One region of the Peribacillus sp. BM1 genome, then DNA from elsewhere that is predicted to be linked to it. Evidence: riboswitches for the same ligand, from Rfam matches in the RefSeq annotation. Region 1 holds a riboswitch; each other region holds the start of a gene.
What was found. Region 1 has a riboswitch for S-adenosylmethionine ahead of AC1MGI_RS04325 (LLM class flavin-dependent oxidoreductase). Riboswitches for the same ligand answer to the same signal wherever they lie in the genome.

Region 1 (7,783 bases):
TTGACGAGCCGACAAATCACCTAGATGTTGTAGCTAAAGAAGAATTAAAACGTGCGATGCAAGCATATAAAGGGACTATTGTCCTTGTCTGCCATGAACCTGATTTTTATGAAGATTGGGTGACAAAAGTTTGGAATGTAGAAGACTGGGTAGATAAAAACGAAGCACAGGCTTAATGTTTATAAAAAAGTAAAGGGTCAGACCCTTAAGACACCCTCGTTTTTTCAACTTAACAAAAGGGGCTCCTCCTAATTTTAAGGAGGAGCCTGCATTACTACTATCTAACAGACTCTGTTGTTTTCAATTGTGCCCCTAAAAACTTCGCCAACTCAAGCATGCCATACTTTCCAGCTGCCTTCTCAGCGTCTGAATTATAATTAGTATTCGTATTCACATCGTATGTAAATACCTCACCTTTTTCATTGCGAATAAATTCGATGCCAGCAACGGTAATTTGATTTGCCTTTAAAAATTGTTCGTATTTTTCAATGATTGGCTCTTCAATACCTTCTACAATCTGGAATTTCGGCTTTTCTTCGACTTCCTCACCCACTGGGCAGAATAGATCACCGATTTGACAAGCATCAGCTGGACAAAGTTCAAATCCTTCTGAAGTATCCACTTGAACCGCATAGACAAATTTTCCACCAACAAACTCACAACGCGTGATAAATGGTTCTGGAGCTTTAATATATTCTTGAATCAAGGTAATACCATCTACGGGTTCTTCGAATGCTGCCCCATCCAAATATTGTTTTAATCCGTCTATAGAATGGAATAATTGAACACCAAGCCCTTTTCCTGCCCGGTTATGCTTAGTAATAAACGAAGCTGTACCGATCTTTTCAGCTGCAGCAAGAATGTTATCTCTACCAATTGCCGCAATCGTTTTCGGCACCCTGATCCCTTGTTTTCTTAAAGCGGTATACTGATTAATCTTGCTTAACTCTAAACGTAATGCACGCGTGCCGTTAAATACAGTACGATCATGTTCTTCTAACCATGATAAGACACCTTCCGTTAATTCTGGAGCATAACGATGACCTCTCGTATGAGAAGAAGCACTCATTCGACTATAAAATATTCCTTCCGGCGGAGCTTCCGTCAAATCGACGATTCCTTCGTCAAGATGCCACTCCTCATATGGCAATTGAAGTTCCTCTAACCGTTTCGTTAGATGGGCGGTCCACTCGCCATTTTCATGAATAACGTAAATTTTACTCATTTTACTGCCTCCTAAGTTCATCTTTGTCTTTATACTTGAATTTTTGTACGTTTTTCTTCAACCAGCGGCATTACTTGTTTAGCAAATCGCTCCATCTCTTCAAGCTGAGGAGAAAATTGCAGCAATAACAAATCAACGCCCGCTTCTTCAAATGCAAGAATTTGGTCAGCAATTTGGGCAGGGGTTCCAATTAGATTCGGACGCAGCCCACGATTTGAAACAGAGTAGTCGAATAACTTGACCTGTTGCTCAAGCTGTGACTTGCTTATAAAGTCATTATATCCAGCATAGGCACTTGATTCTTTCACATCCGTAATTCGCGCTAGTTCTTCCTGGGCTTGTTCTTCTGTATCTCGGCATACGACGTAAGCAGCCATTCCGAAGCTTGAAAATGGTGATTTCCCTGCTGCTTCTCTTTGCTGCTTCATTCCTTGAATTTTCACAGCAACTTCCTCAACTGTGCCACCATGCATGACATATGCATCACACTGATTGACAATTGTCTCTTTGCCACGTGGACTTTCTCCACCCGCATAAAGAATTGGATTCGGGCGCTGTACAGGCTTCGGATGCAAATGAGTATTGGCAATCGAATAATACTTCCCATCATATGAAAATGTATCTTCTGTCCATAAACCTTTAAGCACCTCAAGGAATTCCTCTGTGCGCTCATAGCGTTCATCATGGGCTGTAAAAGCTCCGCCATACTGACGAGCCTCTTCCTCCCACCACGCAGAGACAACATTCAATGTAAATCGGCCGTTTGAGATTTGATCAATATTCGCCGCCATTTTTGCCGTTACCGCCGGATTATGAAAACCAGGTCTGACAGCTGTCATAATTTCAATCTTATCCGTCACAGCTGCAAGGGCAGCTGCCGTTGACCAAGCTTCAAGTGAATCACTCTCAGGACCTTTAATATCATTTAAATTGAGTTCAGCGACAAGGGTTGTATCATAGCCCCACTTTTCCGCAGCTTGTGTTACCTTTTTCGCATACTCAAAAGTTGGGGGCATCTTCTCATCTTCTACATTCCGTAACCATCCGCCGAATATCGGCAGCCAATAACCATATCTCATTTCCCTATCTCCTCTATGATTAAATTATGGGCTCCTTCTTTGATAAGACAAAAAAACTTCTCCGATAAGAAGAAGTTTGCGATTGCATTCCACCTTATCTGCCAGAGCCATTACTCCGCTGGAATTAGCACCGTACTGACAATTGTCAACGGTTGCCGGGCTTCAAAGGGCCAGTCCCTCCACCTCTCTCGATAAGAACATATTAAATTATATTAATAATTAGAATAATCTTATATTATACCTTTGGTATTCGTCAAGACATATGTTTGCACAAATCAGAAAAATGCAATACCATTTATAAAAAAGAGGATATCCAAAAAGGGTCAGACCCTTTTTGGATATCCTCTCGCCGCTCTTTCTAGTATCCTTTAAAGGGCATATCGACTACGATCCGCCACTTACTGCGTAGGAAGTCAAAGACACTATGCAAGTTAAACAAAAATGCAAACAATAGACCCTTCCTATCGGCTTACTTGACCATACGTCATACAAAGGATAGATTACTCAAGGTCTTACTATTGTTTATCCCTTTTCCGCTACAAGCGTATACGTTTTTGGTAATCCAATATCATGCATCTTATGATTCGGCTCTTCTTCAAGCACTTTGATAACGAGCCCTGATTTACCAACTGCAGTGACAAGCTCCCCTATTGTCCACTTCCGCTGTACTACTTGTAATAGTTTTTCTTGTTCGCCATCCGGCATATGCTTGGAAAATGCTACATTATTTGATTCAATCGTGGGATCAAAATAATTACCCATTACTTTATGCTTTTTTCCAGATGAAGTAATTAGTTTAGTAGAAATCGGGTGAAACTCATGTAAAATAAAGCGCCCGCCCGGCTTTAGGATTGCTTGAACGATCTCCATTAACGGTGCTAAATCAATTAGATAATGCAAAACGCCAAGCTCCATCAAAACTAGATCATGATCATTGTTAGCATGGTCCCCAGTTATCGACAGGACATCCGATATAATATAATCCACTGAAACTTGTGCTGCTTCGGCCAATTCCTTAGCAAATGCAGCATTTTCCCGCGAAAAGTCTACAACCTTAACCTCAGCCCCAAGTGCAGCCATTGCTACAGCCTTCACTCCATTAGAACCCATCAGATGCATCACTTTCTTCTTTCGTAAGTCCCCCATATACTGGTAAAAAGGTTGCAGACGCCATTTTGGATTATAGAGGATTTTCGACGCAAGCTGCCCAGGCTCTCCGTAGCGATTCACTAAGGCAACATAATTATTCTGATTCCACGCAGCTTCATTTCCTTCGGTAAAACCTTGCTGAATCCCCGCTAAATGGGCATGAATAGGTCCACTGAACACCGCCATCTCTTCATCATAAAAATAACTATAGAGAGATTGGCACCAAAGTTCTACTCCTTCAGTGACTATTGAAATCCGATACGGGTCGGTTTTTATCGTCGTATTATAATTGCAAACCACAGTAACTAACTGCTCTCCCATACTAAATTGAAATGACGCGCTCTCAGTCGTCTTTGTAGGATGAGATGGCGAAAAGCCCTTAAATAACTGATGGGCCTCATTGAATAAATCCCACTGTACATCAACTGTTATTTCAAATGGTTCTTGTACTGAGACACCTTGAATTAGCAGGGCCGCAGCATAAGTAAATTGATACGGAATACTCTCCCCTTCTAATAAACGACCTACCTCTATTGCAGTTTGTATGTTTGATGATTTCATAAATCCTCCACATTTGCATTTTCTTGTTTTACATCTAGGATAAAGACCTAGCTGCACTTACTTAAAAAGGTGTACAAAAATCCCGCTATATAGCACTGGCCGTACTATCTAATTGGAGTTGAGTTTACTTTTTTAACGAAGAGTTCTTCATACTGGTAGCAAGCCAATGAACGCCCTTCACTTCTTACTCCACCAAAGAATGTTTAAAGGCGTAAATAACCGCCTGTGTACGATCTTGAACATCAAGCTTACTTAAAATGCTGCTCACATGCACTTTGGCTGTTTTTAAAGCAATAAACAGCTCATCTGCAATCTCCTGATTTGTTTTCCCCTGAGCCATTAGTAGTAATATTTCCATTTCCCGATTGGTCAATGATTCATGAGCAGCTGTTTCTGGTTTCTTCCTCATCTTCGCCATCATTTTACCGGTAACTTCTGGTTCAAGAACGATTTTACCATGAAATGTAGAACGTACAGCGTTGGCAATTTCACTCGCTTTTGAGGTTTTTAGCATATAGCTTGTCGCTCCTGCTTCTAAAGCAGGATATACTTTTTCATCATCCAAAAAGCTCGTCACGATAATAATTTTCGCCTCTGGCCATTGTTCAATAATTAATCTCGTTGCTTCAATTCCGTCCATTTCCTTCATAACCAAGTCCATCAAGATAATATCAGGTCGCAATTCAAGCGCCATTTTCACACCTGTTGCTCCATCATCCGCTTCGCCAATCACTTGAATATCTGTCTGTGCCGATAAATAAGCCGAAACGCCAATTCGAACCATTTCATGATCATCGACAAAAATAACATTAATCATCTTGCTCACCTCCCGCATTTAGCATCGGTATTTTCACTTCAAGTCTTGTTCCTTTATCCAAGAGGCTAATCACCTTTAAGGTTCCTCCCACTTCAACTGCCCGTTCATACATATTATTCATGCCATATGAGCCAGCTTTACTCGCTTCTATGTCAAAACCAACTCCATCATCGACGATTCTTAAAATCAACAAACCATCCCGCTCAATCAATAAAACCTCTAAAGAATTCGCCTTTGCATGACGTAATGTATTAGAAACAGATTCTTGGAGAATCCGAAAAAGATGATCTTCAATCCCTTTTTTCAACGGAATGGGCTCAAGCTTCCACTTTACCTTCATTGGCACTTTTTGCGATAATTCTACAAGCAATTCTTCGATCCCTTCTTGAAGTGATTTATCATGAAGCGGTACAGGACGTAAATGTAATAGCAACGCCCTCATCTCGAGCTGCGACTGATGAATCATACCCTCAACCATTCTCAGCTGTTTAGCACTGCCAGTATCTTCATCGCCGTTTGACTCAGTAATAGCCGACATAAGCATTGATGCGGCGAATAGTTGTTGGCTAACAGAATCATGTAATTCGCGCGCTAATCGGTTTCTTTCTCTTACAACCATCTCTTGAATTCTTTTCTCCTGGTCTTCCGCTTTATCATTTGCTAGCTTCTGTGATAATTTCGTTTGTTCGGAAACTTGGTGATGCACTCGGACAATTTGTTTAGATATCGCCGTTAATTCCTGAACAGAGTAATTTTCATTACCGGCTGGCGGTCGTCCTTGTTCTACGAAATAGAGCTCGTCACTAATCTCTTTTAACTGCCGCTTCCAAGACAAACCTGTTATAAAACCACATCCAATCCCAATTAGGACAATCAAGCTAATATAAAACAAGATAAATGGTAGATCCATCACTTTTGTTTCCCACAACATCCCCCAATTGTTCAAAGGGAAAGAAAAAAATAGGCCTGCCGTTAACACAAGACCAATCAAGAATGCTAAACCCATAGAAGCTGCAATTTGCCGCGTTACAATATTCATACTCGCTTCACCTCGATATCACCTACGACAACCGAAGTGATGAGATGGATTCTTTGGTCTGCCGTTTCAAATTCTGTCGTTTGGTAAGAAAGAATTTGGTTGTATACCTTTGTTTCTTGTTTTTGAAAAATGGATGCTCTTCCAGCAATGACAGAATGATGGAGCCTGACCTCTGTATCGTATGGGATAAGGACTTGCAAATTACCAACAAAGCTTTGAATAGAGATGACCACTTCACCTTTTGGAAGGATTGTGTGACTTAAATCAATAACCGTATCGCCAATTCCACGTTGAATATTAATATTATTCCATTCATATACATCATCCGAGGTTTTCTGGTGACCCATCAGTTTATTTTCAAACAAGTACTCTTTTTTCAATAAAGGTTCTGACTCAATCTGTTCCTTTTTTCGTTCCGGTTCAATCAAATACGGTTTTACCCACTCTGGGTTTTTCTTCGATTGGAAATACACGAGCAAGATATAACCAAATACAGCAAAAACAAAAAATTTAAAAATCATCATATTTAACACAATAACAACTGAACTGACAATCCCAATTAAATATAAAATTTTCCCCATAGAGCGCGGGGATAGTTTTCTACCGATATACAGACAACCCGTCGCTAAAGCAAGCGAGTAGATAAGTCCTCCATCAAAGAAGACGAGTTCAGATATAAGAAGGATGATACCGATGAGAAATATCCAGCCTAAGTATTCTGTTTTCAGTTGTTTAAACAAGGGATCTCCTCCTTTAGCTGTCTCGTTCGATTCTATTAATTTGCTGTCATCCGCCACCTATTTAGGAGATGAAGGTTTTTCAACAATTTAAGATAGAATGAAAGGCGCAGAAATCTACGCCTCTCTAGAATACCATGAGTTTTATATGAAGGAAAAGGGGACGAATTGTCATTAACTTAAAGGGCGTAACTAATTAAAGTGGATTTCCCCATTCCTCCTCTATATTTAGATGGTATTTTTCTATTCTCACAAACGTGATTTATGATATTGATTGTGTATCTTTATTTTTCATATCCTTTTCCAACTGAATAATCTTTGCATCAATTGTGTTGCGGTGATAAGAAGAGTTAATCCCGTGTTCAAGCCGGTCCAAGTAGCTCTCCATTTCTTCAAATTTTGCAATCGGCTTATTAGAATAAACAGTTGTATCTAAAACGGTATTAATACGGTGATGAGCACGTGCGATGTTTTCACGCCCCATTAACTCCATACGCTTTATACTCATGTCTTTTAGTTTATGCTTCATTTCACGATACTTTTGCTCAAGCTCACTTAATTGCTTTTCATTTTCATGAAGAGCCTCTTTAAGACGTACAGCCCGTTCTGCGTATTGTTGACTTTCTATATCCGCAAAGTTTTGCAACTCACTTTCTCCTGCCTGTTCTGCAATCCCCGCTTGGTGCTTTCGCTTTTCTGCAAGATCTGTCGCTTCTTGAAGTTCTCTTTGAAATTCATTTTTTAATAGATATTGACGTTCTACCATTTTACGTACTTTTTCAGTTTCAGCCTCACATTGACGCAAGTACTGATTCAATAAAGCAATTGGATTTTTTTCTTCCTTTTTATCTAATATTTCATGAAAGTCTGCTGAAATAGTTTGCTTAATTCTTGAGAATAAGTTGGTCATTTGAATTCCTCCTAATAATTGGGGCGTGTTCTCCGCCACCTTGTTATCCCTAGCTAAACTAGCAACTTTAACGTATTTCATTGTTTACTTTTGCGAATGATGTCGTAACTATTTTTCTTATTTGTTTAAATCTGCCCACTGCTTTTCAAAGTTTGTAAAAGGATCATTACTTTCTTCGATGATCGTTTCTTTAGATTTATTCCATTTGCGGTACACTACAAAGAGAATGTACGCCGCAACTAGCCCTAATACTGAAGGGAAACTTG
Region 2 (7,783 bases), 1.2 Mb from region 1:
TTGTGCATACTATTGCCTTCATAAAAATTCTCCTCCAAATGTATTATACTTTCTTAAAATCGGAAAAATTGTCATCTCCGTTCCAATCACTGATACGACAAGAATTAACTCCAAAAGTGCTCCTAGTGTCACTTGATTGGCATTTTCAGAACCTTTAATCAAGTAATCGGAACTGTTTAGGATAGGATCGTACAACAAAAGGCCAATTACCGCCGAAAGTGTTGCTAATAAAAACAGTACCCCCACAATCTTTGCTGCTTTCTGATTTGAACTCATTTTTATCCCCTTTTTTAATATTCATAAACGATAAGGAAAAACGATCATTGTTTTTCCAAGTTTGTTGTTTCCCCATAAAAGAATACCTCTTCCAATGGTAAGTTAAAGGCTAAAGCAATGCGAAAGGCTAGCTCTAGCGATGGCGAGTAGTTTCCTTTTTCGAGAGCCACGATAGTTTGTCTTGTAACGCCCGCCTTGTCAGCTAATTGCTGTTGGGTCATTTCGTCATGATTAAACCGTAATTTTCGGATGTGATTGCCGACAAGATTTTTACTCATATTAGACTCCTCTCCGATAGTAATATAGCTTAGATAAAGAGCCGACCACATCTGAGATAAATCCCGAAGCAATTAGAATAATAAACATCATCTGTGACCGCTGATCGATAATCAACGATCCCATTGCAATAATAAAACCGATAATAAACAATAAAAAAGAATTCCGGTTTGCTTTCAAGTCAATTAATTTATCCAATTCATCTGCGAATGCTGGTTCTTTTTCTCTTGTTGTAATTCTAAACAAAATGTTAAAAATAATGCTAATTACGATGTGTGCTACTATAGAAACCACTGTTAAGATGAAAACGAAGAAACCCCAATAGCGAAAGGTTTCGGGCGAGTCTAGCCCCCCTTCTGGATACTGTGGATACATATACAAGCAGAAGGACATAAAAATGAAAATAGAGCTGATTAATGATACGATGCTTTTCTTTTCTTGATAGGTCATGATTACATACCCCCTTTAAGATTAATATTAAAATTAAGTAAGTTCTGTTTTACATATTGTATTGTATGCTAAACATTATGTAAGGTTGACTATACATGAAATAAAATTTATTAAATAAATAATGAGCGAGTATAAATGAAGATCCAACTGGTTAGGAAAACTTAAGAGCGAAATAAGACATAAATGATTTTCTGAACTTCATAGCATCAAAAAAAAGCAATGCTAAAAGCAGCAATGCTTTTTTAAAAAATAAGTATAAAATTTTCTGTTTCATAATTCTAGTGTTCCAATTATTTTGATGAATAGATCTGTCCTATAATACTACTGATTTCCGTTACATGCGGACGCATTCGGCGGGGTGAGCGATAAGCCTCCTGAAAAGTGTAAAAGTCGAGACCCCCAAAGAGTTGTTTACAAAGGAACTAAGGCTAAGTGCACCACATCGTGTGGCAACGCCTTCGTGACCAACATCCTGTTGTTCTATTCTATCTATTTATCCAAGCGATTTAGATTTCCCTTGTTCAACTAAACTGCTGCGTTAGTTTAAGAAGAATAAGCTACCCAAGGCAGCCTATCCATTTTATTACAAAGCAACAGTATGGTGTATGCAGCATTTTAATAAAGTTTAATTAAAATAAAATCACAAACCCTGATTTATCAGCAAACACAAAAAACTCCATTTTGAACAAAAATTGATCAAAATGGAGTTAATCTTTCTAACCAAGTATAAGATTTTTATAAAAAGGTTTGATCATATTCTACTTGTGTTGCTCAACAATCTCGCCTGATTGTGGAAGAATATAAGTACATATTTTGTTAGACTAATGCTCCCCTTTAGCTTAATAAGAATTAAACAACCTTATTATTTTTTAGAGGACTTTATCATCAATTAACAGTAAGGATAACTTAAAGTTTCTACCCCCATCTTTTCTAGGTTTTAGGTTTAAGATCTTTCCTTTTTAGAAATTTAGACATCTGTGGACTTTTGCTGAGTGAAGAAAAATATGAAAATGATAATGGGGAGCGCTATTAAAAATGTATTGTTTCTAGAAGTTTTTACTGTAGGAATATCTGTTAATGACATTTTACTCATTCCCTTTTATATTAGTTAATAATTCTGGTGGAACGATATAATGCTGCGTTACTATTTTATTAAAAAAGTTATAATCTTCAATTGGCAGTGCTGGAAGAACTTCAGGATAACCGAAAATAGGACCTGAAACATTAATTGAAAAATCACCAGACGAAACAAATGTGCCAGTCACGTGTATTACATCATTGATTAATAATATAGCTATAATGATGTCCAGTATATCGATAAAAAGGTTTCCTTCTTGCGAGTGGTCCTTCCCTTCTAAACGATGCCCTCCAAAAAGAGGACCACCTAACGAGAGACTAAATCTGCCTGGTCTTACAAACACGCCAATGATTGTGATTTGCCCGGTTAATAATAGGATTGCTGAAGTAATTTCGATACTACGTTGAAAGGAGTGAATTACTTTTTTATTTGTATCAAACTCACAGGTCTCATTCAATATCCTCACTCCCTATGTAGGCATTATATTCAGATAAACTAACAAACGTCACTTAATTGATTTTTTATATTGTTTATTACTGAACGTATTGATTCTTCAATTTCTTTATATCAATTAACATATTTAATACCTCCGTAATTAAGTCCTTCCATTTTGAATTGTAAAAATAATGATATGCTTTTAATTGACAATAAATGAAAAGTATAGTAAATTCATAATTAACTTAATAATCAATTTTTCTTATCAAGAGAGGTCGAGGGACTGGCCCTGTGACGCCTCAGCAACCAGCAATCGTAAAATATTGCCAAGGTGCTAATTCCATCAAGCTATTTGGCTTGGTAGATAAGAAGAGACTGCATACTTATGCGATTCTAAAGTCTTCTTCTTATAGAAGACTTTTTTCTATGGAAAAGGGGCGGGGCTTTGCAAAATCAGCTATGCACCGCCACCTTCATAAGGTGATACAATTTTTAGAACCTGAACTTTTTTCATCGCCTGATTTTTAGAGCAGACGCTCATTGATGTTTTTATATTCTAAAAAAGGGAGCCGTGAACGATAGTGAAAATTGATACACAACTAGCTCAATTAGGGAATCGAAGTGAATCTGCAACTGGTGCAATAAGTCCTCCTGTATATTTCTCAACTGCTTATCGCCATGATGGAATTGGTCAATCAACTGGATATGATTATTCTCGGTCAGGAAACCCAACTCGAAAGCTGCTTGAACAAGCGATAGCTAAACTTGAAGGTGGCGATCAAGGTTTTGCTTGTAGTTCTGGAATGGCTGCCATTTTCACAGTCCTTTCCCTTTTCCAATCTGGAGATGAATGGATTGTCAGCCGTGATTTATACGGCGGTACTTACCGTTTGCTCGAGAAAGATTTTAAAAAATGGGGGTTAACATGTACATATGTTGATACAAGTAATGTAAAAGAGATTGAAAACAGTATTACCCCTCAAACAAAAGCGATTTTTCTAGAAACACCTACAAACCCGCTTATGCAGGAAACGGATATTGATGCGGTGTCAGCCATAGCCAAACAATACGGAGTCCTATTAATCGTCGATAATACGTTCTATACGCCTCTTCTTCAAAAACCGATTGTAAGCGGCGCCGATATTGTGATTCATAGTGCGACGAAGTATTTAGGCGGACATAATGATGTGCTTGCTGGACTCATTATATCAAAAGGGAAAGATCTGTCTGAAGCTCTAGCACATCACCATAATAGTGCAGGTGCGGTACTAAGTCCATTCGATTCATGGTTGTTAATGCGTGGAATGAAGACACTTGCTTTACGAATGGAAAGACATCAAGAAAACGCACGGAAACTTGCAGATTATCTTTCTAGCCATGAATCCATTACAGATGTTCTCTATCCGGGAAAAGGCGGAATGCTTTCTTTCCGATTAAGCGATGAACAATATGTAAATTCATTTTTACAAGGCTTAAACCTTGTCTCATTTGCTGAAAGTCTTGGCGGGACCGAAAGCTTTATTACCTACCCTGCCACACAAACACATGGAGATATCCCTGAAGAAATAAGAATCGCAAACGGTATTTGTAATCGGCTGCTCCGATTCTCTGTAGGAATTGAAGCAGCCGAAGATATCATCCAAGACCTAGAACAAGCATTTGCTAAAATGAAAAAGGAGGTATCAGCATGACAGCAGATCATTTCAGCTTTGAAACATTGCTTCTTCATAATAACTATAAATATGATTCAACAAACGGGGCAGTAAGCGTGCCGATTCAACATGCTTCCACTTTCCATCAATTTGATTGTGACCAGTTTGGGAAATATGATTACAGCAGAAGCGCGAATCCAACTCGCGAAGCGTTGGAAGAGATTATTGCTGGACTTGAAGATGGTACAAATGGATTTGCCTTCGCATCAGGAATGGCGGCAATTTCTACTGCCTTCATGCTCCTGTCAGCGGGTGATCATGTGATTGTATCTGAAGACGTATATGGTGGAACATTTCGGATGGTCACACAAGTACTTTCCCGCTTCAATATTGAACATAGCTTTGTTGATATGACGGACTTAGAAAGTGTGAAGTCAGCCATTCAACCTAATACGAAAGCCATTTATATAGAAACACCTTCTAACCCTCTTTTGAAGGTGTCTGATATTCATGGAATCTGTTGTATTGCAAAAGAAATTGGTGCGTTAACATATGTTGATAATACATTTTTAACACCAGCACTACAAAAGCCACTAACATTGGGAGCAGATATTGTCCTTCATAGCGCGACTAAATTCCTATCCGGACATAGCGATGTCGTGGCCGGTCTTGCCGTCGTACGTGATCCAGAATTAGCAAAAAAACTTGGATTTCTGCAAAATTCATTCGGAGCCGTTCTCGGTGTTCAGGATGCATGGCTTGTGATGCGCGGCCTGAAAACATTGCATGTCCGAATGGAGCATTCTGTACAATCTGCTCAAAAAATCGCGGCATTCTTGGAATCACATCCACTTGTAAAAAAAGTTCATTATCCAGGACTTAACAGCCATCCACAATTTGCTTTGCAACAGCAACAAGCGAAGTCAGCTGGCGCAGTATTTTCTTTTGAATTAGAAAATGAAGATGTCCTACGCTCCTTTGTTTCTAACGTTACTCTACCAGTTTTTGCTGTAAGCCTTGGTGCTGTCGAAACGATTTTATCTTATCCAGCGAAGATGTCACATGCAGCAATGCCTGATGAAGAACGTGAAAAACGTGGCATCACAAAAAGCCTGCTTCGTCTATCAGCAGGCCTTGAAAACCCAGATGATTTGATTAAAGATTTCACAAAAGCCTTGGAAAAAAGTAAACTAGTGCTTACTGTTTAACATGATTAAAACGCAAAGGTTCTGACTCCCACAGCTACTATAGATTGTTTATTTCACGTGTAAATGACACAATAAACGGTGTATAGAGTGTGGAGTCAGACTCTTTTTCAAACAACCTCATTTTTAATCCTTTATTCCCTTAAATCGCAATAAGTCTCCAAATATTATCTCATCTGACAATCCTAATTCATCATGAACAGTTTTTTGATATGGTTCACATGCAGCATTATCTAACTGTTCCCCCGATGATTTATTAAAACAAACCCCATCTTGGAAAATATACGTATCATTCACGAAACCACCATCTCTAAAAATCACGGGATGGCTTGCTTTCCTTGTGAATAAGTTGTGACCGAACGATATGGTATCTTCTGCTTTCATGCCTAATAAATGTAAAAGTGTTGGCCGGATGTCGATTTCTCCGCCCGGAACAGAAATAGTCTCCCCGCCCTCACCAGGGATATGGATAATCACTGGTACTTGGCGGTAATGAATATGATTAATTGGCGAATACGTATCACCTAGCATTTGACTTAATGCCACTTCATATTTTTTTGAAATTCCGTAATGATCTCCATACAACACAAAGATTGTGTCTTCATACATCCCATTATCTTTAAGCGTTTGAAACAACCGCTTGATTGCTTCATCCTGATAACGAACTGTTGTCACATACCGATTTACGACACCTTCGTCGGTATTTCCCATCGCGATCAGTTGGTCATTTTCATCCAGCAAAAATGGAAAGTGATTCGTCAATGTAATTAATTTTGCAAGATACGGTTCAGGCATTGTTTTCATGAGCTCCACAGATTGTTCAAAAAAAGGAATATCTTTAATACCATAATTCACCGAATTCTCATCGGTTACCTGATAATCTTGTTTGGAGAAGAAACGATCGTAGCCAAGGTTTTCATACATCTTTTCTCGATTCCAAAAGGACGGGTCATTGCCATGAAAGGAGGCGGAATAATACTGACCATTCTCTTTCAATAGATGTTGTAGGCTAGTAAACGTATTCCCAGGTCGTCTGACGAAAACAGATCCTCCAGACAGCGGGTATAAACTTGTATCAATCATAAACTCAGAATCGGATGTTTTCCCTTGAGCAGTCTGGTCATAAATTTGATTGAAATAAAAGCTTTCTTTTATCAAATCATTCAAAAATGGTGTAATTTCTCGACCATTCACTTTTTGATTGATTACAAAGTTTTGTGTGGATTCCATACTGATTAACACAATATTCTTTCCTTTTGCCAGTCCAAAGAAATCTGTTGTATCTTCCTGTTTACTCGCCATATATTCTTCGATTTTCGCAGTATCAACATGTGTAGCCACTGCACGATCAATAGTAGGACGAAGCCCCATTATAATGTCATAAAGATGATAATTGTAAGGACCGATGCTTTTAACCATCTGTTCTCTATTATACGAGGCAGAAAAAAGATAAGGAGACTGGCTCCACCCGAGACCTACAAGTAAAAGAAGTAATAATGTACTGAAGCCAATAAATCGTTTTTTGAAACGGACACTTATTTCTTTGGATTGAACGATGGTTTTTTTTGAAAACCAGGCAATGATTAATACATCTGCAAATAAGAGTAAATCCCACGCCTTCATCAACTCAAACGTACTTGGTCCAATTCCCCCGACATTTTTAAATTGAAACAAAATAGAAACGGTCACATAATCAATATAAAAACGATAATACAGTAAATCTCCATAAAGCAATCCTGTTACTAGTATCATAATCGCCAAAAGCCACTTAATATGAAGCCTTTTTGTAAAGTAAATGCTGAGTCCGATTAATAAAAACAATGAACCGATTGGATTGACAACAAGAAGCAACGCATCAAACCATGTGTGGATGGTAATATCAAAACCAATAAATGAAACGATAACGGTCTTCAACCACATACATGCACATGCAAGAAAAAACAGTAATTTTGGTGTAACACGTATTCCCTTCTGCGTCATATCCCATCACACCTTACTAGCAAAGGCTGTTTTCGCTTGCGTCAAAGCAAGAAACAAAGTACGAATTGATTCTTCACTATGATGACCCATTAACGAAATTTGGATCCAGTTTCGCTTTAATAAATAGTTACTTTCATAGCTTGTAAGGATGTTTTTACTTTTCAAATAATCACCTAGCATTTTGGAAGAATGATAGGATGGCAAACAAATTGTAATAATGCCTGGTGAATAGGCTTCGTCTCCTAAATAATTATAGCCATTTTCCTCCAAGAATTCCCTAATGAATACCGCTTTTGTTTCGATTATGCTGCTATCTACTTTTTGCAATGCAACGTGCAACGCTTTTAATAAATTTGAAGAATGGGTAAAAGGAACACCTTCATACTCTTGATACATGCCAATATCTAAATACCTTGGCACGTTAGCATTCA
Region 3 (7,783 bases), 920 kb from region 1:
CGAATGCGGGTTTGGCAAAAGTTAAATAATCGTTAATCACGTCTGTAGCACGATCCAATTCTTGTAACGCGATATTTGCATACTCTTTTCTTGCCTGTGTTGATTCACCTTCAGATAACATTTGGATAAATCCTCGGCTGACAGTGAGTGGATTTCTGACTTCATGAGAGATGCTGGCAGCAAGATGGCTCACAATTTGTAATTTTTCTGCCTTCACTAACTTTTGTAGTACCTGAAAATTTGTTTGGATCACTTCCCAAAGAAGAGTGGAAATAAACATGCCGATAATATGAATGGCGACAAACTTCATCCAAAACATGTTATCCGTGTTAACCCCAAACATATGTATTGAAACAAATAAGGAACTAAATAATGCAAAAATAGTTAATGCGATACTTAACGCTACTTTTTGTTTGATGTTCATTTGTAAATAGTATTTAGATAAGAAGAATACGAATAAACCGATAAAGATGTGTGTGATCGCTGTAATATAAAAACCGACATCATGACCTTGAAAATAGCGGATGATAAGAATCAAAAGTAATTGAGAAAAACCTAAACGAAAACCTCCGATTAAACCTCCTAAAATGAAGGGGATCCAGCGAAGGTCCCAAACTGAACCTTTTTCAAGAGCTATAGGAAGTAGCATGCATAGGATAAGTGAGACTACTGGGAAAATACCAATAATCCATCCTTTTATTTCTTCTAATCGATAGGCATATTTAATTAAATAAACCATTTGTACTAAACATAGAGAGAGTAGAATAAATAAAAAATTGATAAGTAAGTCCTTTGTCATAAGATCCATCGTTGCACCGAGCTTTCACTAATAGTATGAATCATTAAAAGTATTATATGTAAATCATACCAAAATAAGTAAAAAGTTACTAGTGATATATAATAGAAAAAAGAATTTTCAGATAATAAGCACAACGAGAAATTTTTTACCATTAAAAAGGTGGCCCATAAGAGACCTGGCACCAACACAGTATTACAGCTAGGTATTCTGAAACGAAAATCATACTAGCTGTAATATATTGTGGGATTTGACACCTTGGCATATGGGACGCCCTCCTTACTTCGAATTTATGATGATATGAATTATTGGAATAAATTTAGTTTTCCAATCCGCTCTACGGCCTTTACCAATAATTTTTCATCGACTAATAAACCGACACGGATATACCCTTCTCCATATTCACCAAACCCTTTTCCAGCAGCAACTGCTACATCTGCTTTCTCAAGCAAATAATCGGCGAATGTTTCACTAGTAAACCCATTAGGAACCGGCAACCAAGCGAAAAAAGATCCAGTTGGTGCCTCGACTTTCCAACCAATATTTTGACATGCCGTAATAAAGGCATTTCGGCGTTGTTCATAACGGTTGACAAGTTCTTCAACACATTGCTGATCATCTGTTAGCGCAGCAACTGCGGCCTTTTGAACAGCCGGAAATAGACTAACATATAAATGGTCTTGAATGAGGTTTAAGGCTTCAATTATTTTGGGATTCCCGACTGCAAAGCCAACGCGCCAGCCAGCCATATTATAGGTTTTCGATAAGGTATACATTTCCACACCAACGTCTTTTGCCCCGTCAACTTCAAGAAAACTTACTGGTTTTTTTCCATCAAAACCGATGGCACCATAGGCGAAATCATGCAAAATCGTGATGGAATGTTTTTTCGCAAAAGCAACTGTTTCTTCAAAGAACGTCCGATCTACTGTAGCACCAGTCGGATTGTTCGGATAGTTAAGATACATTAATTTTGCTGCTTCTTTTTGTTTTTGCGGTATGGCGTTGAAATCTGGTAAAAATTGATTTTCAGCTTTAAGTGGGAAGGTCTGATACTCGACATTCGCCAACACTGCACCTGATAAATAATCCGGGTAACCTGGATCAGGCAATAACATAAGTTCGCCTTCATTTAACAAGCACATTGGCAACTCAACTAGACCTGTTTTCGTCCCAAATAAAATAGCTACTTCAGTCTCTGGGTCGATAGCTACTCCATATTGTTTTAAATAAAATTCGCTAGCAGCTTCCTTCAGTTCTTTAAGTCCTCTAAACGGAGAATATTTATGAGTTTGTGGATCCTCTACCGCAGTTTGTAGCGCTTTGATGATATGAGGTGGTGTCGGCTGATCAGGGTTACCTTGACCTAAGTTAATAACATCCCGTCCTTCTGCAACTGCTTTGCCTACCTTTTCAACTAGGTTTGCGAAAAATTGTACTGGTAATTTTTTTAAGCGCTCTGAATATTCCATGTGAACCACCTTTTATGTAAGAGTTGCTATTTAATCTAAAATTTTATAATATTTAGATAAAAAAGTCTAGAGGTGCCGAAAAATGAAGATTGCTTGTGTGCAAATGGATATCACCTTTGGTGAGCCAGAAAAAAATTTTACAGCGATTGAAAAATATATCGAAGAAGCGGCAAATGCACAAGTGGATGTCATTGTATTTCCGGAAATGTGGAATACAGGCTACGCTCTCGATAAGCTTGACAGTCTGGCTGATCGCGAGGGAAGTATAACAAGAAAGCTACTGTCTCAGCTTGCCAAAAAACATCAAGTGAACATTGTCGGTGGTTCAGTAGCAACGAAAAGAGGAGACAAATACTTTAATACGATGTATATCGTGGATAGAACTGGAAAAATTGTCGCCGCCTACGATAAAGCTCATTTATTCAAGTTAATGGATGAGCATGTATATTTGAACGAAGGACAAAGTATGAATGTATTTGAATTGGATGGTATAACGTGTGGCGGGGTCATCTGTTATGATTTGCGTTTTCCAGAATGGATTCGGACTCACACTTTAAATGGAGCCAAAATTATGTTTATACCGGCTGAGTGGCCAAAGCAACGGATTGACCATTGGCAATTATTATTGCAAGCAAGGGCGATTGAAAACCAATGTTTTATCGTGGCTGTCAACCGCGTCGGTAAAGACCCAAATAATGAATTTAATGGTCATTCGATGGTCATTGCACCTTGGGGTGAGTTACTTATTAGCAATCAAACAGCGGAAGGGATCTTGTACGCGGAACTGGATTTAGAGGAAGTCGATCGGGTACGGAAGACGATTCCAGTTTTTCAAGACAGGCGGACGGATTTATACGAATCATAAGGATTTAAAATTGGTACACTGCTAGAGTAGTAGTGTGTTATTATTTTTTTAAGATTGACAATAGTTAAATAGTTTTATAATATATTAATTACAATAAATTTAATCATGATACTTATCCAGAGCGACCGAGGGACTAGGCCCTATGACGTCCGGCAACCCCCAATATTGGGAAGGTGCCAATCCTGCAGAATGACCATCATTCTGAAAGATAAGTCGAGATTCTTTCGTATTTCGATGCTCCTTTCAGTTGAAGGGAGCATTTTTTTGTAGGAATAAAGGTCTATCTCTTATAAATCACTTGTCAATTTGAAGAAATGTGAGGAATCGTATGATCGAAATTCGTAATCTTTCTAAGACATACAAAACGAAAAAAGGGTTGGTTAAAGGAGTGGATGACGTTTCGCTGACCATAGAAAAAGGAGAAATCTATGGAATTGTCGGATATTCTGGAGCAGGAAAAAGTTCATTGCTTCGCTGCATTAATTTGTTGGAGCGGCCCACTTCAGGTCAAATTAAAGTGGATGGAACCGATCTTACATCTTTAAAAGGTGAGGATTTACGTTTAGCGCGGTTAAAAATCGGTATGATTTTTCAACATTTTTATTTAATTAGTCAAAAAACCGTGTTTGAGAATATTGCCTTTTCTTTGAAAGCTGCCAAAATACCAGCGAGCCAAATAAAAGGGCGGGTAGAAGAGTTGCTTAAAATGGTCGGTCTTGTTGATAAAAGAGATGTTTATCCTGCGCAACTAAGTGGTGGGCAAAAGCAACGGGTTGGCATTGCCCGGGCGCTTGCTAATAATCCAACGGTGCTATTATGTGATGAGGCCACTTCAGCACTAGATCCGACCACTACAAAGTCAATATTGAATTTATTGAAGAAAATTAACAAAGAACTCAATATTACGATCGTTTTGATTACTCATGAAATGAACGTTGTAAAGGAAATTTGCAATCGAATGGCCATTATGCAGTTCGGGAAGGTCATTGAAGAAGGTGCGGTATATGACATTTTTGCCAACCCTCAGGCAGAACTTACAAATGAGTTTATCGAAAGTGTTGTATCTTTTGAAATACCTGAAGTCATATTAAATGGATGCACGGGACCGATTGTGAAAGTCATGTTTAAAGGAAAGGTTGCTTCAGAAGGTATCATTTCCGATATGCTTCAGCAGTATAACGTAAGTGGTAATTTTCTGCATGGTTCGATTGAATATATTCAAGAAATGCCACTCGGTATCTTTATTATGGAATTAAAAGGACAAAAGGAAGAAATCGAAAGCTCACTTCAGTTTATTGAAAATCGTGCTGCGCAAGTGGAGGTGATACGCGATGGGCTTTGATTTTAATCATTTCGTTGAACTTATCCCAGATATAAATCTGGCTTTTATGCAAACCATTTATATGATTACCATTTCACTAGTGGTTGCCGTTGTGATTGGCCTTCCGTTCGGAATATTATTATTCGTAACGAACAAAGGCTTATTCTTGGAAAATCGCTGGTTCAATAATGGATTAGGTTTTGTAGTGAACTTGGTACGTTCAATTCCATTTATCATTTTACTAGTTGCACTACTTCCACTAACTAACTTTATAGTAGGATCACAAATTGGACCCACTGCAGCGAGTGTATCTCTATCAGTTGCAGCGATTCCGTTTTTTGCTCGAATTGTTGAGACAGCATTGCGTGAGATTGATAAAGGGGTCATTGAGGCAGCTATTGCCGCTGGTGCAACACCATGGATGATCGTCAAAGATGTGCTACTGCTAGAAGCCAAATCTGGCATTATCTCAGGTGTCACGCTAACGCTCGTCAGTTTAATCGGGTTTTCGGCTATGGCTGGTACTGTTGGTGGCGGCGGAATCGGCGATTTGGCTATCCGTTTTGGCTATTATCGCTATGACAACACGATTATGATTGCAACAGTAATTATATTAATTATATTAGTTCAGATTATTCAACTTGCTGGTGATTTCATCGCCAAAGTTGTTGATAAAAGATAAGAAACAGAAAGAGGGAGAAATTTATGAAAAAATGGCTAACAGCATTTATTTTAGTAGTTGTTGTAGCGGCTTTAGCTGCATGTGGCAATACTGACAGCGAGAAAAACAGTAGCAAAGGGACAAGTTCAGAATCAAAAGAAATTAAATTTGGAGCGACAGCCGGTCCTTATAGTGACATGGTAACGAAAGCTATTATCCCTGGATTAGAAGAAAAAGGATATAAGGTGAAGATTGTTGAATTTAGCGATTACATTCAACCGAACAAAGCGTTGGACAATGGTGATATTCAAGCAAACCTGTTCCAAAATACCATTTACCTTGAAAATTTTGCGAAAGAAAATAAGATGGATTTAACAGCGTTGCTCTCTGTACCCACTGCGCCGATGGGGATTTTTTCAAACACGTATAAGTCCATAGATGAAGTAAAAGACGGGGCAACGGTTACACTTCCTAATGACCCAGTCAATGCGGCTCGTGCGCTTAATACGCTCCAAGATGAAGGCTTGATTGTAATCGATGAAAATACAGACCCACTAACGGTATCAGAAAAAGATATTAAGGAAAATAAGAAAAATCTGAAATTCCAACCGCTCGAATCAGGTCAACTTCCCCGTTCAGTGGAAAGTGCAGACTTAGCTGCTGTCCCTGGAAACTTCGCGTTGGCCGCCAAGATGGACTTGCTTGATGCATTAGCACTTGAAGATATGCGTGATCAATATCGCAATGTAGTGGCTGTTAAAACAGACGATAACGATTCACAATTTGCAAAAGACATCAAAGCTGTTGTCGAGTCAGAAGAATTTGAAAAGATTATTGACGAAGAGTTCAAAGGATTTGGAAAACCTGGATGGATGAAGTAATTAGAAGCTATTGACTAGTGGGACGTTATGTGTAAATAATAAATGAATAAGATAAGAAGCTAGGTGTGGTTCGAAATCTGAATCATCCCTAGCTTTTGTTATGTTATAGCGCCCAAAATTGTATGAGATAGTATAGCTAAACTAAGCAGTTACTATTTTATCCGAATAGCTTTTTATAATTTGTCATACATTCATAAGTATATTAAAACCAAAAATGCTAACGATAACTACCTGTAAGACACTCATCCTAGCTGTTTGGATTTGTTCGTTGTCTAGGGAATTTTACTATATGTAGATAGTATTTCCTGCTGTCAGATGTATAAGAATAAATTGGAAGTAAAGATAATGTTCAGAAAAACAGACTGGTTTAAGCCGTGGCACATATGGAACAGACTTTCGATCTTATATACAAGTGTATATAGTTATGAAGGATGTCATCATATTCAAAAAAATATAGAAAAAGGGGTATGCAATATGGCAGAAGAAAAAGCCGATCATAAGAATCCAACAGATAGCAAAAAAAAAGTGAATGTTGGCGATATGATCGATATAAAGAATGGAATTGAAAAAGGGAAAAAGGGGAAGGTAGTCGTCGTGCGGGAAAACTCTGTTATTGTGGAAATTGGCAGAAATACAAAAAAGGACGAACCGATAAATACTGTTGTGAATCATAAAAATTATAAACTAATTAAATAAGTGTATAGCAGCAAGGTTCAGTCCCGACTACAATCAAGTAGTGAGGGACTGAACCTTTTTGGGACACCCGCATTTAATTCTCTTGCAAACAAAAAACCTGCTCATTTGCAACTATCATGAAAATCAAATGTAATAATCAGGGAAAAGACCATACGAAATATAAATGCAAGCTATTTAGAGTGGTGCGTTGTTAGTGGCTAAGAAACTTCTGATATATTTTAGGTATACCCTAAGTTATCTAACCTTTGGACATAACTTTGTACAATGGATGCTTGATTTTGATTATTAAAATATTCTTCGTCTTCTTCTCTCTATTTCAATACGTCGTCTTCTTTCTATTTCGATTTCAAAAGGTAAAAAGGGTCTTCTTCTAAAGGTATCCCGAAAAAACAAGTTTCTTCGACCAAAACTAAAAAATGGCATTTAATTAGACCTCCTGTCAACCTGGTTCGCTGGTTATCTTACTATATGTACTTAGAATAATAATGAATGGACAAGTGCTGATAAAAAGTAAAATAGTCAGGAAATGTACACTATTAGAGGTTGTTCAAAAAGTCCGGTAAAAAAGCCTGCGAATTGCATCAAAGCTCTGTCTCTGTGGTCCTTGAGACGATCAGTCCGCGAACTTCTCGGCTCTTTTTATCCCTTTTGAACACGCACTTTTATGTACTTTTGGCAAAAATAGATGTAATTTCTTAATTTGCTTCATAGAAAAATGGTTTTTGAATACGAATCACTTGAAAATCGCTATATTATTCAATCCAAATGCTTGATTTTGCTTTTCGTCAAACATCTTGAAATTTTGTAAGGTGGACTTACCTAGGAATTCAAGAAGTATGCATATTTCGAAAGGCAAAGTCTTTGGAAAAGTTCACTGAAATGGCTGAACAATTTAGACCAATGATTTACAGTATTATTCAGTCTATTTCCATTTATAAGAATCAGGAAGAATTCTATCAAGTTGGGTTAATTGCGTTGTGGGAGGCACAAATGAAATTCGATCCTGACCGCGGTGCCTTATTTTCTACGTATGCCTATAAAGTAATCAAAGGAAAACTATTAAATGAACTTCGGAAAAATGTACGGATCGA
Region 4 (7,783 bases), 1.5 Mb from region 1:
CGTGATCAGCTGAATCAGCCGGCTGTTGGTTTGGGAACGTCACCGAAACATCCATGGCTTGTTTCGATGTATGAGCGCAGAGGGTATGAAAAAATTTTCGAAACAAATCATGGTGACGGACAAAATGGTGTATTTATGAGGAAAAAATTGATACCTGAGTACACAGATAACAAAACGAAAATACAGGAAGATGTTCGAGCAACGAATTAATCTTATGGCTCTCTAAATAAATGGTTTAAGGAGAAGGAGATTACGAGATGAAAAAACGATTGTTGGTTTTATTAGGCGTACTACTAGTTATCGTAACGGCAGGTTGTGGTTCAAATAGTAATCAATCTACGGGGGAAGTAAAAAGTTCTGATCCAAAGGTGAAAAAAATAATCGTTGGAACAGGTACACAATTTCCTAATATTTGCTTCATAGATAATGATGGTAAATTGACAGGATATGATGTAGAACTTGTCAAAGAAATCGATAAACGTATTCAAGAGTATGAATTTGAATTTAAGACGATGGAATTTTCATCTCTATTATTAAGTCTAGAAACAAACAAAATCGATTTCATCGCTCACCAAATGGAAGTAAATGAAGAAAGACAGCAGAAGTTCCTATTTAATGATGAGCCATATAACGTGTTCCCACTTCAAGTAGTTGTACACGAAGATAATCAATCGATTAAGTCAATTGAAGATTTAAAAGGCAAGAAAGCGATTGTAAGTGCTACTAGTAATTCAGCAATATTGCTTGATAAATATAACAAAGAACATGGCAATGAAATCGAAATTGTCTACAGCGGAAGTGGCAGTACAGATACAATCACACAACTTAAGAATGGTCGTGCAGATGCGACAATAAGTACTCCGTTTGCAGTAGATTTCGAAAATGAGCAAGCAGATGCAGAACAAAAAGTAATCGGCGATGTGCTTTCAAACTCTAAGGTTTACTTTATGTTAAGAAAAGATGAATCAGATTTGAAAAAAGAAATCGATCGTGCGCTAAAAGAGATCAAAGCTGATGGAACATTAAAGGAATTAAGTACAAAATGGCTTGGAGCAGATTACACGGATCAATAACAATCTCATGAAAGGTACAGGATGCTTAGATGGATATAACCCTGATCGTAGATTTTTTTCCGAAATTAATTTCGTACCTTCATATTACTTTGTTGATTTTAGTTGCTGCAGTAGCAATTGGACTGGTAATGGGTGTAGTGATAGCTTTAATTCGTATTTATAAAGTGCCAGGCTTAAATCAATTAGCTCTCATTTATATTTCCTTTATGAGGGGCACGCCAATCTTAATTCAGCTTTTCTTAATTTACTTTGGACTACCGACACTTTTAGCACTTGTTCATATTGATGTATCTCGTGCAAATCCATTATTATTTGTAGCTATCACATATGGACTCAGCTGTGGTGCATCATTGGCAGAAATTATTCGTGGAGCCGTTAACGGAATTGAAAAAGGTCAGACTGAAGCCGCATATTCAATCGGCATGAATGAAAAACAAATGATGGTGCGAATTATCTTGCCTCAGGCATTGGTTATAGCTTTTCCAAATTTCGCAAATTCAGTGATAGGCTCTTTAAAAGATACCTCGCTTGCTTTTACAATTGGTGTGATGGATATGGTAGGAAGAGGAAATACGCTCATTGCTTCTTCTCTGCACGCACTCGAAGTATATATTACATTGTCAATTATCTATTATGGTGTTGTTATATGCTTGGAAAAAGGGTTTTCACTTTCAGAGAAAAAACTACAAAGGTTTGAAGGAAGCTTGGCGGTAGATACAAAATAATTAGGAGATCTGAAATTATGCAAATTGATATTCCATTTATTTTTACGGCATTAACCGAAATATTCAAAGCACTACCATTGACGATGATTATTACCCTGGTCCCGTTAATGATTGGTTTTCTTATTGGGATTGGAATTACGTTAATTAGGATTCGGAAAGTAAAAGGAATATATCGTTTGGCCAATTTCTATGTGTCATTTTTAAGAGGGACGCCGGCATTGATGCATATTATGCTGATCTATTTGGGCTTGCCACTTCTTATTGACAAAATGGCTGAAACGTTTCACTGGTCCATTCAATCCACTTCCATTCCGATTCTGTTATTTGTTTTAATGGCATTATCCTTGACAGCTGGCGCTTATATGTCAGAAATTATTCGAGCAGGTATATTGGCGGTTGATCAAGGACAGTTAGAAGCAGCTGAATCAATTGGAATGACGGGCTTTCAGGCGATGAGAAGAATTGTCTTCCCACAAGCTATTGCAGTTTCTCTTCCTAATTTATGTAATATCTTTATCGGATTTTTGCATACATCGTCCATTGCTTTTATCGTTTCGCAAAAAGAATTAACGGGTGCTGCCAACATCGTTGCTTCAAATAACTTGAAATTTCTTGAAGCCTATATCGCAGCGGCCTTGATCTATTGGGGCTTAACAATTATCTCAGAAAAAGTTACTGCATTATTAGAAAAAAGAGTAACGGTTTATAATCGAGGGGGTGTAGCATGATACAGCTAAGAAATATCCAGAAATCATTCGGAAGTCAACTCGTGTTAAAAGGAATTGATCTTACAGTAAATAAGGGAGAGGTTGTCTCGATACTTGGACCTAGCGGATCTGGGAAGACAACGTTACTTCGTTGCATCAACTTTCTAGAAAGACCTAATGAGGGTGAAGTAATGGTTGATGATTTTAAGGTAAACAGTAAACAGGTCAATAAAAAAGAAATTCTTACACTTCGGAAAAAAACCGCTATGGTGTTCCAACAATATAACCTATTTAAACATAAAACCGTCATTGAAAATGTGATGGAAGGATTGGTCATTGTTCAGAAACAGCCAAAAGAAACAGCAAGGAAATTGGCAATGGAAGTAATAGAAAAAGTTGGGTTAACGGAGAAAGCAAATGCCTATCCAGTTCAGCTTTCTGGAGGTCAACAGCAGCGGGTAGGTATTGCAAGGGCACTTGCGCTTAATCCAGAGGTGATTTTACTAGATGAACCAACATCAGCACTTGATCCAGAACTTGTCGGAGAGGTGCTTGAGGTAATTAAGCGGATTGCGGATGAAGGGATTGCGATGATTATTGTGACACATGAAGTAAGTTTTGCTAAAGATGTCTCAGATTATATCGTGTTTATGGATCAAGGTGAAGTTGTCGAGGAAGGAATCCCGACAGTTATTTTTAATAATCCTAAAGAAGAAAGAACGAAGAGATTCTTGAAGAGAATAAACAGAGAAGAAGATAATCTTGAATCAAATTTAACTAATGCCATCTAATTACAAGGGAAAATGAAGGAGAAGTGGTGATTTAAAGAGGATGAAAAATACAAGTATAATTCATACTTATTATCTAGGAAAAGTAGGTGAAATGATTGACAAAAACTGTCTGGGAATTTACACTATATTTAACTTAAAGTGCGTGTTCAAAAAGGAGGATAAAAAGAGCCGAGAAGTTCGAGGAGCGCATCTTGAGAGGACCGGAGCGTATGCAGGAATACGTGAGGACCGGAGAGACAGAGCTTTGATGCAATTCGACAGCTATTTTTACCGGACTTTTTGAACATCCTCTCATAATCAACTTTCTTATCAAGAGAGGTGGAGGGACTGGCCCTAAGATACCTCGGCAGCAGACTTGCAATACTGTGCCAATTCCAGCAAGCGAATGCTTGACAGATAAGAAGAGTAAAGTACAGTTTTGTTGCTTAACCTCTTCTTATTTTTGGGAAGGGGTTTTTTCATATCCAAAAACCAGGAGGAGATTCGAATGGGGAGCATTGATGAATTAAAATTAAAGTATATTATATCAAGTCTCAAGGATCTTGAGTTCGGTTCTCTTAACATTACCGTTCATGAAGGTGAAATTACCCAAATTGATGTCACGGAGAAGAAAAGATTCCCAATCTTGAAAAACCAAAAAATTAGGGAACAAGGAAGAGCGTGAATTTAACATAAACAAGATTTGAGCATCTCTAAGAGGTGTTCTTTTTTTATACGGCTAAAACACGGCAATATTAGATTTGTAGGGCTATATAGAATCCGTAAAAGGGCGAGGGGAAAATGCGAACTAAAAATCAATTAGTGGCTGATGGAATTAAATTCTTGATACCAGCTAATCGGAGGATGGATGCTTTTTCATTGATCGTAATCTATGAGACATGGAGAAAGACATAGGTAAATTAGTTGGAATGTAATTTTATGTAAAGTGATAGGTGGTTTTTCTCTTTCAAACATTCCTATAATTGAGCAAAAATTCCTAGATTAATGAATCGGAAATTTGGAAAAGACAGGATAAACGATCGATTTTTTAAAAAAGGCATTTTAATAAAATGAACTTATGGTAGGATAAAAAATAGTGGATAAATGAACAAAAAATTCCAGATTTTTTAATTAAGATTCAATGATTTACAGATACCATGTTAGTAGAAGACAATTTTGAGAGGAGATAAAACCATGAAAAAAAAAGGAACCATTTTATTGATTTTAATAGGTCTCATTTTTGTTTTAGGAGCATGCTCAGGTACAGATGAAAAGGCATCTGCGGACAAAAATCAGGGGAAGAACAAAAATAAGCAATTAGAAGCATCAATTGAGGAAGCATCTTACATCGTTCCAGATATTGAGCATGGCATGCCTGAAAATCAGGATCAAGGAATAATTGCCGTAAAATTAAAGGTAAAGAATCTATCGGATTCATCGATGCTTCTTTCAGAATATGAAGGGGTTAAATTGTATGATGGAGACCAACAGATCAATATAAAGCCAGAATTGTATAATCGAAAAATAGATTTAAATATCGGCACTAGCGGGAATCTCGGTGCTGGAAAGGCAAAATCAATTCTTGCTATTTTCGAAGTGGAAAAGGATAAGGAATATGAAATCGGATTGAATCCGATTTCTAGTGACTTTGAAGAAGATAATCATGAGCTGGTACTCAAGCTTGATACGAAGAAATATGCAGATAGTTATGAAACACTTCAAGATCCTGCGAAAGCCTTCACAGCCTATGTCGATCAAATCTATTACGAAAAGGAAAACAATGATTACGAACAATTCGTATCTGCCGATAAACCAGCTATGCAGGAAGCTGCGAAAAATACGTTCAAAACCGAAGTGAAGGAATTATTTAAAAAGGACTTAACGGATGAGGAAATCGACAAACTATACATTAGCTATCGTGATATTTTGGCAGAAAAAGCAGTGGTCACGTCATCAACTGCAGCATATGCCAATGATAAAGCTATCGTTGCGTTTGATATAACGACACTTCCGTTACAGGAACTATATCAAGACGTGTATGAATATCAAAAAGAATTCCGAGATAAAACAGGTAATTATGATGAAAAGGCAATCGATGAGTACGTTCTATCTAAATTTGACATAATCTTAGATTCAATGGACATGAAGTCCAGTAGCAGAAAAATTGAAGTTTCTCTTGTGAAAAAGAATGGGAAATGGACAATCGACCCGGTTAATAAATATGGGGATAGCTTAGATAAGATTTTTGTAAAAGGATCAATTTACTAAGGAGCCGTGAACAATGTGAATAAAAAGTGGTTATATGCAATTCCGGCAGCCTTTGTTCTAATGATTGCCATCATGGCCACAGTCCTTTTTATCCAGCAAAGTAACAAACCGAAACAAGCTGTGGAGGCCTTTGAACAAGCTGTTGAGCAGAAGAAGCCCAAACAGCTTAAGGAATGGATGATCGCTGATGATAAAAGGGCTGTTATAAATGATGCATCCTTGAAAGCGCTGGTTGCTTATCTAAATGCTAATAATAATAGCTACCAGGTGATCACAGAAAGCTTGGATAAACAAGTGGAAAAGAAAGAATTCAAGACAACCAACCAGCAAATTAGTTTGGTTGAGGCCGGAAAGAAATGGGGTTTGTTTCCGGAGTATAAGTTTAAAGTTAAGACAGCTTACATCAAGGTAACCGGTCAGCATAAAGACGATGAGATTCATCTTACCATCCAAAAATCCAATGATACGCTTAAAAAAGACAAAGAAGAGAAATTATATGGCCCGGTTCTTCCAGGTGCTTATCAAATTAATGTGACCGTGAAAAATAAGCTGGGTACTTTTATAGACAAAAGAAAAGTAGATGTCTGGGGAGGCAGCAATCAAGTAAGCTTGCTTATCGATGACGAAAAAATAGCCCAAAGTGATCAGCGAATTCAAAAAGATGTCATTTCCGCAGTAGAAACCTTCAATAAAGATTTTGTCGTGTATTATACAAACGAATTTGAGGCAAAACATTTTACCAATGTTTCGGACTCGGTTCTAGAAGGTCTTGAATTAGTCAACGTTGAATCAGAATTTGCTGAATTAGAAGAATACGTGGATGAAATTCAAATGCAGCATTTGGGAACAGTTGTGAATCTTGACGATTTGGATATCAATCAAATTCATGATGAATGGACTGCAGATGTCGAAGCTTTTGTTGCATATAATAATAAGTTCAAAATCCGAGGCATCGATAGGTATGAAGATATGTCCTATAAAGAGATTCGCACATATAGCTTGAAGTATGATGTTAAAAGAAAAAAATGGCTCATTGATGAAGCGGATCGGGTCCCTGCGGATGGCTCGGAAAAAGATAGTTGGGATAAGCAGACGGAATTGAGTGGAAAGGATTCACCTGTAATGAAATGGAAAAGGAAGGAGAACGTGGAACAGCTTTAATTGAACGATTTAGTCATGTTTGCCTAATAGACTTTATGTTTATTAGGTTTTTTCATTTGATCTAAGAAAAAACTAATGAGTTACGGAATCTGTTATTTTTTCTCTGATCCAACTTAGATTTCATGTTATTTGATGACAGACCTAAAGTTAACAAAGCTTCGTCTTCTTAATCTTCATACAAAGGGTAATGGTGTAATACGTATAGTAATAGAAGAATGTGAAGGAGGATCAACATGAATATAATAAAACCGGCACGCCTTCAAAAAGGGGATACAGTAGGAGTCATTGCTCCAGCAAGTCCTCCAGATCAAGAGAAAGTCAAACAAGCTCTTTCTTTTTTTACTGAGTTGGGCTTAAATTGTAAGCTTGGGAAAAACATAGAATGCCAATATGGTTATTTAGCAGGCAGTGATGACGAAAGAGTGGAAGATGTGCACAGTATGTTTTCTGATCCTAGTATAAAAGCCATTTTTTCAGCGCGTGGCGGGTATGGAACACCAAGAATGGCTGCTCAAATCGATTATGAAATCATTAGAAATAACCCGAAAATCTTCTGGGGATATAGTGATCTTACTTTTTTGCATAACGCATTTTTTCAAAAAACAGGACTTGTTACTTTTCATGGTCCGATGCTAAGCTCTGATTTGGCTGGTGTAACAATTGATCCTGTAACTAAATCACGATTCTTGCAATTGTTTGAATCACAGCCATTTGTATATGATGAGACAATCTCACCACTTGTAACTGAAATTCCAGGTGAAGCAAGTGGACTACTAATCGGTGGAAACTTAACATTGCTAGTCAGTACACTTGGTACTGAATTTGAATTAGATACAAAAGGTAAACTGCTATTTATTGAAGAGATTCACGAAGAACCCCGTTCAATAGATAGAATGCTGAACCAGTTGTACATGAGCGGTAAATTATCTGATGCAGCGGGGATATTAGTAGGTGACTTTAAAGAATGTGAGACGACACGTACCTTAACACTTACATTGACTGAAGTTCTACAGCATTATATTAAACTAGCTAATAAACCAACGGTATCAGGTTTTCAGATTGGTCATTGCACCCCACAT

Region 2: another riboswitch for S-adenosylmethionine. It lies ahead of AC1MGI_RS10255 (methionine biosynthesis PLP-dependent protein); the one in region 1 lies ahead of AC1MGI_RS04325 (LLM class flavin-dependent oxidoreductase).
Region 3: another riboswitch for S-adenosylmethionine. It lies ahead of AC1MGI_RS08685 (methionine ABC transporter ATP-binding protein); the one in region 1 lies ahead of AC1MGI_RS04325 (LLM class flavin-dependent oxidoreductase).
Region 4: another riboswitch for S-adenosylmethionine. It lies ahead of AC1MGI_RS11355 (YezD family protein); the one in region 1 lies ahead of AC1MGI_RS04325 (LLM class flavin-dependent oxidoreductase).

What each region holds. Positions count from the first base shown of each region.
Region 1 is NZ_CM155259.1:891,556-899,338, forward strand. Features, by position in the region: gene AC1MGI_RS04315 (ABC-F family ATP-binding cassette domain-containing protein) at 1-176, shown strand, start outside; gene AC1MGI_RS04320 (ATP-grasp domain-containing protein) at 278-1,225, opposite strand; gene AC1MGI_RS04325 (LLM class flavin-dependent oxidoreductase) at 1,255-2,304, opposite strand; SAM riboswitch class I at 2,396-2,502, opposite strand; gene AC1MGI_RS04330 (class I SAM-dependent methyltransferase) at 2,827-4,014, opposite strand; gene AC1MGI_RS04335 (response regulator) at 4,199-4,831, opposite strand; gene AC1MGI_RS04340 (sensor histidine kinase) at 4,824-5,870, opposite strand; gene liaF (cell wall-active antibiotics response protein LiaF) at 5,867-6,610, opposite strand; gene AC1MGI_RS04350 (PspA/IM30 family protein) at 6,870-7,517, opposite strand; gene AC1MGI_RS04355 (lmo0954 family membrane protein) at 7,635-7,783, opposite strand, start outside.
Region 2 is NZ_CM155259.1:2,122,147-2,129,929, reverse strand. Features, by position in the region: gene AC1MGI_RS10280 (NAD(P)-dependent alcohol dehydrogenase) at 1-22, opposite strand, end outside; gene AC1MGI_RS10275 (DUF4386 family protein) at 19-276, opposite strand; gene AC1MGI_RS10270 (helix-turn-helix transcriptional regulator) at 321-554, opposite strand; gene AC1MGI_RS10265 (hypothetical protein) at 556-1,002, opposite strand; gene AC1MGI_RS10260 (hypothetical protein) at 2,088-2,546, opposite strand; SAM riboswitch class I at 2,775-2,886, shown strand; gene AC1MGI_RS10255 (methionine biosynthesis PLP-dependent protein) at 3,094-4,206, shown strand; gene metC (cystathionine beta-lyase) at 4,203-5,375, shown strand; gene AC1MGI_RS10245 (LTA synthase family protein) at 5,499-7,352, opposite strand; gene AC1MGI_RS10240 (aminotransferase class V-fold PLP-dependent enzyme) at 7,359-7,783, opposite strand, start outside.
Region 3 is NZ_CM155259.1:1,808,142-1,815,924, forward strand. Features, by position in the region: gene AC1MGI_RS08670 (ATP-binding protein) at 1-739, opposite strand, end outside; gene AC1MGI_RS08675 (aminotransferase class I/II-fold pyridoxal phosphate-dependent enzyme) at 1,102-2,268, opposite strand; gene AC1MGI_RS08680 (carbon-nitrogen family hydrolase) at 2,351-3,133, shown strand; SAM riboswitch class I at 3,243-3,348, shown strand; gene AC1MGI_RS08685 (methionine ABC transporter ATP-binding protein) at 3,462-4,475, shown strand; gene AC1MGI_RS08690 (methionine ABC transporter permease) at 4,465-5,136, shown strand; gene AC1MGI_RS08695 (MetQ/NlpA family ABC transporter substrate-binding protein) at 5,160-5,996, shown strand; gene AC1MGI_RS08700 (DUF2187 family protein) at 6,471-6,692, shown strand; gene AC1MGI_RS08705 (sigma-70 family RNA polymerase sigma factor) at 7,554-7,783, shown strand, end outside.
Region 4 is NZ_CM155259.1:2,352,506-2,360,288, forward strand. Features, by position in the region: gene AC1MGI_RS11330 (GNAT family N-acetyltransferase) at 1-210, shown strand, start outside; gene AC1MGI_RS11335 (transporter substrate-binding domain-containing protein) at 258-1,073, shown strand; gene AC1MGI_RS11340 (amino acid ABC transporter permease) at 1,103-1,798, shown strand; gene AC1MGI_RS11345 (amino acid ABC transporter permease) at 1,816-2,526, shown strand; gene AC1MGI_RS11350 (amino acid ABC transporter ATP-binding protein) at 2,523-3,296, shown strand; SAM riboswitch class I at 3,600-3,699, shown strand; gene AC1MGI_RS11355 (YezD family protein) at 3,784-3,960, shown strand; gene AC1MGI_RS11360 (DUF5105 domain-containing protein) at 4,470-5,543, shown strand; gene AC1MGI_RS11365 (TcaA second domain-containing protein) at 5,559-6,704, shown strand; gene AC1MGI_RS11370 (S66 peptidase family protein) at 6,938-7,783, shown strand, end outside.